DNA from 2 places in the Chromobacterium sp. INPA-IVC genome. Region 1 is predicted to be linked to the other one. Evidence: riboswitches for the same ligand, from Rfam matches in the RefSeq annotation. Region 1 holds a riboswitch; the other holds the start of a gene.
The links. Region 1 has a riboswitch for thiamine pyrophosphate ahead of ACX17K_RS12045 (thiamine ABC transporter substrate-binding protein). Riboswitches for the same ligand answer to the same signal wherever they lie in the genome.
Positions count from the first base shown of each region.

Region 2: it holds a riboswitch for thiamine pyrophosphate, as region 1 does, so the genes downstream of both, thiC (phosphomethylpyrimidine synthase ThiC) here and ACX17K_RS12045 (thiamine ABC transporter substrate-binding protein) in region 1, are expected to answer to the same signal.

Region 1 is NZ_JBTNLS010000006.1:72,644-76,040, forward strand. It holds gene ACX17K_RS12035 (ABC transporter permease) at 1-472, opposite strand, end outside; gene ACX17K_RS12040 (GNAT family N-acetyltransferase) at 469-1,020, opposite strand; gene ACX17K_RS12045 (thiamine ABC transporter substrate-binding protein) at 1,087-2,103, opposite strand; TPP riboswitch at 2,154-2,248, opposite strand; gene ACX17K_RS12050 (DUF1800 domain-containing protein) at 2,373-3,397, shown strand, end outside.
Region 2 is NZ_JBTNLS010000007.1:171,475-174,871, forward strand. It holds gene thiC (phosphomethylpyrimidine synthase ThiC) at 79-1,953, opposite strand; TPP riboswitch at 2,055-2,202, opposite strand; gene ACX17K_RS14545 (protein-L-isoaspartate O-methyltransferase family protein) at 2,319-2,978, shown strand; gene ACX17K_RS14550 (rhodanese-like domain-containing protein) at 2,981-3,307, shown strand.

The DNA.
Region 1 (3,397 bases):
CGGCCAACCGGCTGGCCGGCACCTGGGAAAAGCCGTCACAGCCGGCGCGCACCACCAGCGGCAGATTGAAGAACAGATTGCCGTACAGCAGCAGCCACGGCGTGTCCTGCAGATTGACGCCGAACACGCCGCGCGGCCCGAACAGCGCCAGCACGCCCATCGCCGCCACCAGCGTCGGCATCACGAAGGGCAGCATCAGCAGCCGCAGCAGCAGCGCCCGCCCGGCAAAGCGGTAGCGGGCCAGCATCCAGGCCAGCGGCACGCCCAAGGCCAGGCACAACAGGCAGCTGGCCGATGCCTGGATCAACGACCACAACAGCCGCCAGCGCAGGTAATCATCGGCCAGCAAGGCGGGATTGAACTGCAGGCCGCCTTCGGCCAACAGGCGGGCCAGCGGCGCGACGGCCAGCAGAAAGAGAAAGGACAGCGGGAGTCCGGCCAGGATCAGCCGGGGCACGGCGGACTGCTTCAAACAAAAGCTCCAGACAACGGCCAATCAGCCGTCAGCACATCTTCGCAACCGTCGTCATCGCGCACCTGGCCCACCTTGGCGAAGCCAAGCTGGGCGGCCAGCGCCTGCGACGGCAGATTGCCGGGTTCGATCGACAACACCAGCTTCGCCACGCCGCCGCTTTGCGCCGCCCAGCCGGACATCGCCAGCAAGGCCTCGCGGGCGTAGCCCTGGCGGCGGAATTCGGGGTAGACCGCATAGCCGAGCTCGACGTCGCCATAGCCGTTCAAATAAGGATGGCCGGGCAACGTGTGGAAGTTGATGTGGCCGACCATGGCCAGATCGTCGCGGCGCAGCAGCGCCCGCACCGACCACGGCGCGTAGGCCGGCTCCGCCACGATGTCGGCCAGCCGCATTTTCATCAACGCCGTCTCCTCCATCCAGCCGTCGGCCGGACGGCTGCCCAGACGCGCCGCGGCGGCGTCGATGTCGCCGCGCAGGCAGGATTCGAGAAAATCCGCGTCCAGATGGCGCAGGATCAGGCGGGGGCTGGCGATGTCGTCGATCATGAGTGAGTTTCCAAGTGAACTTGCCCGGATCATAACAGAGGCGAAACCGGGCAAGTCATCGCCGGATCACTGCCCGGACTTCAGCACCACTCGCGTCCAGCGGCCAACCCAGGCGCGCTGCTTGGCGGCCAGCGTCGCGCTGTCGGGGGTGTCGTGCGCGGCCGGTTGCTCGGCGTGCTTGTAGACCGGGTCCAACGGGATGTTGTCCATCGCCGGGTACATCCACATCCGCGTCGGGATGTCCTTCTGCACCGCGTCCGAGCGCAGGAAGGCGATGAACTGCTGGGCGAGCTTGGGCTCCTTGCCGCCCTTGACCAGCGCCGCGCCTTCCACCTGGCGGAACACCGAGCCCGGCAGCAGCAGATTGGCGGTCGGCGCGTCGGCCGGCTTTTCCTTGCTGTAGAACACCTCGGCCGCCGGACTGGTGGCGTAGCTGACCACGATGGGCCGGCTGCCGCCGTTCTTGGAGAAGTCGGTGTAATAGGCCTCGGTCCAGCCCTTGCTCACCTTCAGGCCGTTGTCGCGCAGCTTGCCCCACAAGGCGAAGGCCTTGTCCTCGCCCAAGGCATGGATGGTGGCGGACAGGAAAGCCAGGCCCGGGCTGGAGGTGGCCGGGTTTTCCACCACCAGCAGGTTCTTGTAGGCGGGCTGCGTCAGGTCGTTCAGAGTCTTGGGCAGCGGCAGCTTGTTCTTGGCGAACCAGGCCTTGTCGTAGTTCAGCGTCACATAGCCGTAGTCGACGGCGGCCGCGCCCGGCAGGCTGACCTTGCCGTCGCGAGCCAGCTCCGCCGGCAACGGCCCGAGCGCGCCGGCTTGCTCGGCCTTGCCGATCAGGCTGTTGTCGAGGCCAAACACCACGTCGGCGATCGGGCTGCCCTTGGTCAGAATCAGCTTGTTGACCATCTCGCCGGCGTCGCCGGCCTTGATGATGGACACTTTGGCGCCGGTCTGCTTTTCAAACGCGGCGAGCAGCGGCTTGTCGACGCTGAACGAGCTGTGCGCGAGCACGCGCAATTCGGCCGCCTGGGCGGACAGGCCGGCCAGGCTCAAAGCGACGACGACGAGTTTTGGGAACAGCTTCATGGACAATCTCCGCGCGGTACGGCCACGGAGCAAGCAGGCAAGGCGGACAAGGTTCCGCTTCATCACGCTCCCTCCGCTGGCATGATCCAGATCAGGTTCTCAGGGTGTCTCTCAGCCCGCATGGCGGGCACCCCCGGTGACAGGGCGACAGTATAGCCCAGATGCGCAAACAACTTAACACTCTGGCCGGTCCGCTTAATACCGGAGCGAAGAGTGGCAACTATGCTCACAATCAATCGCTTATGCTAACGGCCTGCCGCGGTGAACCCATGATCAAAAGAATACTGCTCGCCTCCGCCCTGCTCGGCCTGCCCCTGATAGCGCTGGCCGGCATCGGCGCGGACGGCGCCCGCCATCTGCTGACACGCGCCGGCTTCGGCGCCAGCCCGGCGCAGATCGAAGCCTTCGCGCCGCTCAGCCGCGAGGCGGCGGTGGACAAGATACTGGCCGGCGCGCGCACCCAGGCGGCCACGCCGCCGCCGGGCTGGGCCAACGAGCCGTTCGAGCGCCCCGGCCAACCCGGCCTCACCGAGGATCAGAAAAAAGCGCTGCAACAGGAGCGCAACCAGCATGCGGTCGAGCTGCGCAGCTGGTGGCTGACCGAAATGCGCGACACCCCGTCGCCGCTGACCGAGAAGATGACCCTGTTCTGGCACAACCATTTCGTGTCGGCGCTGGACAAGGTGCGCTCGCCGCAGATGATGTACCAGCAGAACCTGCTGCTGCGCCACTACGCGCTGGGCGACTTCGGCCAGCTCTTGCATGCCGTGGCGCGCGATCCGGCGATGATGCGCTATCTGGACACCGCCAATAACCGCAAGGACCAGCCCAATGAGAACTTCGCCCGCGAGGTGATGGAACTGTTCACGCTGGGCGAAGGCCACTACAGCGAGCAGGACATCCGCGAGGCCGCGCGCGCCTTCACCGGCTGGGGCCTGGACCGCGACGACCAGTTCATCGTCCGCCCGCGGCTGCGCGACACCGGCGAGAAGATCATCTTCGGCCAGCGCGGCAATTTCGACGGTGACGACGTGATCGACCTATTGCTGCAACAGCCCAGCACCGCAATATTCGTCACCAACAAGCTATGGCGCAACTTCGTATCGCCCACGCCCGACGCCGCCACGGTCAACAGGCTGGCCGCCGATTTCCGCCGCAGCCATTACCAGTTGAAGCCCTTGATGCGCGCGCTGCTGTTGACGCCGCAGTTCTGGCGCAGCCAGGGGCAACTGGTGAAATCGCCGGTGGAGCTGACCATAGGCACGCTGGTGACCTTCGATCTCAACCCGCCGGA
Region 2 (3,397 bases), on a different contig from region 1:
AACGGGCCGGCTAATCAGCCGGCCCGCAGACATTTTATGCCTTTAAAATCGCAAAAAATACCAAAACACACCCATCAATCAGACTTTGTCATACAGCTTGCCGCCGCCTTTGACGAACTCGATCGACTTTTCCAGCATGCCCCGCTGCAGCGCGTCCTGCTCGCCTATGCCCTGGCTGGCCGCGTATTCGCGCACATCCTGGGTGATCTTCATGCTGCAGAAGTGCGGACCGCACATCGAGCAGAAGTGCGCAACCTTGGCGCTGTCTTTCGGCAGCGTCTCATCGTGGAATTCGCGCGCCTTGTCCGGGTCCAGCCCCAGATTGAACTGGTCCTCCCAGCGGAACTCGAAGCGCGCCTTGGACAGCGCGTTGTCGCGGATCTGCGCGCCGGGATGTCCCTTGGCCAGATCCGCCGCGTGCGCCGCCAGCTTGTAGGTGATGATGCCTTCTTTCACATCGTTCTTGTTCGGCAGGCCCAGGTGCTCCTTCTGCGTCACGTAGCACAGCATCGCGGTGCCGTACCAGCCGATCTGCGCGGCGCCGATGGCCGAAGTGATGTGGTCGTAGCCGGGCGCGATGTCGGTGGTCAGCGGCCCCAGAGTGTAGAACGGCGCTTCGCGGCACCATTCCAGCTCCTTGTCCATATTCTCCTTGATCAGCTGCATCGGCACGTGTCCCGGGCCTTCGATCATCACCTGCACGTCGTGCCTCCAGGCGATTTCGGTCAGCTCGCCCAGCGTCTTCAGCTCCGACAGCTGCGCCTCATCGTTGGCGTCCCAGGCGCTGCCCGGCCGCAGGCCGTCGCCCAGGCTGAAGGCCACATCGTAGGCCTTCATGATTTCGCAGATGTCCTCGAAATGGGTGTAGAGGAAATTCTCGCGGTGATGCGCCAGACACCACTTGGCCATGATGGAGCCGCCGCGCGACACGATGCCGGTCATCCGGCCGGCGGTCATCGGCACATAGGCCAGGCGCACGCCAGCGTGGATGGTGAAGTAGTCGACGCCCTGCTCGGCCTGCTCGATCAGCGTGTCCTTGAAGATTTCCCAGGTCAGGTCTTCAGCCTTGCCGTTGACCTTTTCCAGCGCCTGGTAGATGGGCACGGTGCCGATCGGCACCGGACTGTTGCGCAGAATCCACTCCCGCGTTTCGTGGATGTTCTTGCCGGTGGACAGGTCCATGATGGTGTCGGCGCCCCAGCGCGTGCCCCAGGTCATCTTGTCCACTTCTTCACTGATCGACGACGTTACCGCGCTATTGCCGATATTGCCGTTGATCTTTACCAGGAAGTTGCGGCCGATGATCATCGGTTCGCTTTCCGGGTGGTTGATGTTGGCCGGGATGATGGCGCGGCCGGCGGCCACTTCCTGGCGCACGAATTCCGGGGTGATCTCCTCCGGCAGATTGGCGCCGAAGCTGTGGCCCTTGTGCTGGCGCGTCATCAGATCCAGCAGGCGCTGGTTGCCGGCGGCCTTCAGCGACTCCACATAGGCGCGGCGGTTCAGATTCTCGCGGATGGCGACGAACTCCATCTCCGGCGTGACGATGCCCCGGCGCGCGTAGTGCATCTGGCTGACGTTGCGGCCGGCCTTGGCTCGGCGCGGCTTGCGCTGCAGGTTGAAGCGCAGCTCGGCGAGCTTGGGATCGGCCTCGCGGGCGCGGCCGTATTCGCTGGACAAGCCGTCCAGCCGCTCGCAATCGCCGCGCTCGGCGATCCAGGCGGCGCGCAGGGGCGCGAGGCCGCTCTGGATGTCGATGCGGGCGGCCGGATCGCTATAGGGGCCGCTGGTGTCGTAAACGAAGATGGGCGGGTTCTTTTCGCCGCCGAATTGGGTCGGCGTGTCGGCCTGGCGAATCTCGCGCATCGGCACTTGAATGTCCGGGCGGCTGCCCTCGACATAAATCTTGCGGGAATTGGGCAAAGGCTGGATGGCGGCGGCATCCACCACCATCTGCTTGTTCACGGGCGCGTTCATCGGGCGGGCTCTCCAAAAGCGATGAAGCGGCGCAAGGAGCGGTCCGGACGGGCCGGCTGCGGGTATGGCGTGGCCATGGCGGGCAGGTGACGCTTCCCTACGCCGGTATTATCCGGGTCAGGTTCCAAGGGTATTTCTCACCCGCGCTCCGTCATCCAGCCCGATGGCCTACACTTTGGTAGCCATCTACGCCGAACGCCAGGCACAGGACCCCTAGCGATGCCGTGTGAAGGTAAGGCAAATATGGGATAATCGCAAGTTATCGTCATGACTCGAGTCCTTGCCGCCGACGCTGTCCTCCATGGGCGGAGCGGACTCCCAGCCCTCCGGAGTTTAAGTTGATGGATTTCGAAAAAACCCGTTTCAACATGGTCGAACAGCAGATTCGTCCGTGGGATGTTCTGGATACCAACGTGCTGGATCTGCTGTTTCACGTGAAACGCGAGGACTTCGTCGCCGACAATCAGCGCCAGCTGGCCTTCGTCGACACCGAACTGCCGCTGCCCAACGGCAGCAAGATGCTGCAGCCCAAAATGGAAGCGCGCTTGGTGCAGGACGCCTCCATCCAGCCCTCCGACAAGATTCTGGAAATCGGCACCGGCAGCGGCTACCTGACCGCGCTGCTGGCCAAGATGGGCAAGCAGGTGGTGAGCGTGGAAATCGATCCGGCGCAAAAGGAACGCGCGGCCGCCAACCTGAAGAAGGCCGGCGTCGCCAACGCCACCCTGGTCGAGGGCGACGGCGTGCTGGGCCTGGCCGAGCAAGCGCCTTACGACGTGATCGTGGTCGGCGGCTCGCTGCCGGTCGTCCCGCAAGAACTGAAGGACCAGCTGGCCGTCGGCGGCCGTCTGATCCTGGTGGCCGGCGATCTGCCGGTGATGGCATGCAAGCTGATCGAACGCGAAACCGACACCAGCTTCCGCGAAACCGCGCTGTTCGAGACCTGTGTCGAGCGGCTGAAGAAATTCGAGGCGGTTGAACCCGCCCGTTTCAGCTTCTGATCATGCTGCGCGAAATCACCGCCCCGGCGCTCGCCGCGCAGCTGGCCGACCCGCAGGCCGCGCGCCCGGTGCTGCTGGACGTGCGCGAAGGCTGGGAATACCAGCTGGCCCACATCGACGGCAGCGTGCACATCCCGATGAATCTGATCCCGATCCGGATGAGCGAGCTGCCGGACGACGCGCCCATTGTCGCCATCTGCCACCACGGCATGCGCAGCGCCCAGGTGGCGCTGTTCCTGCTGAACGCCGGCTTCGAGAACGTGATCAATCTGCAGGGCGGCATCGACGCCTGGTCGACCCAGGTGGACCCGGCCGTCGCCCGGTATTGATGCTGGACTGGACGGCGCGTCTCCCCCTTGGGATGACGCGCCCCACAAACACCGCCCCCGGGCGGTGTTTTGTTTTGGAACGAATCGCGC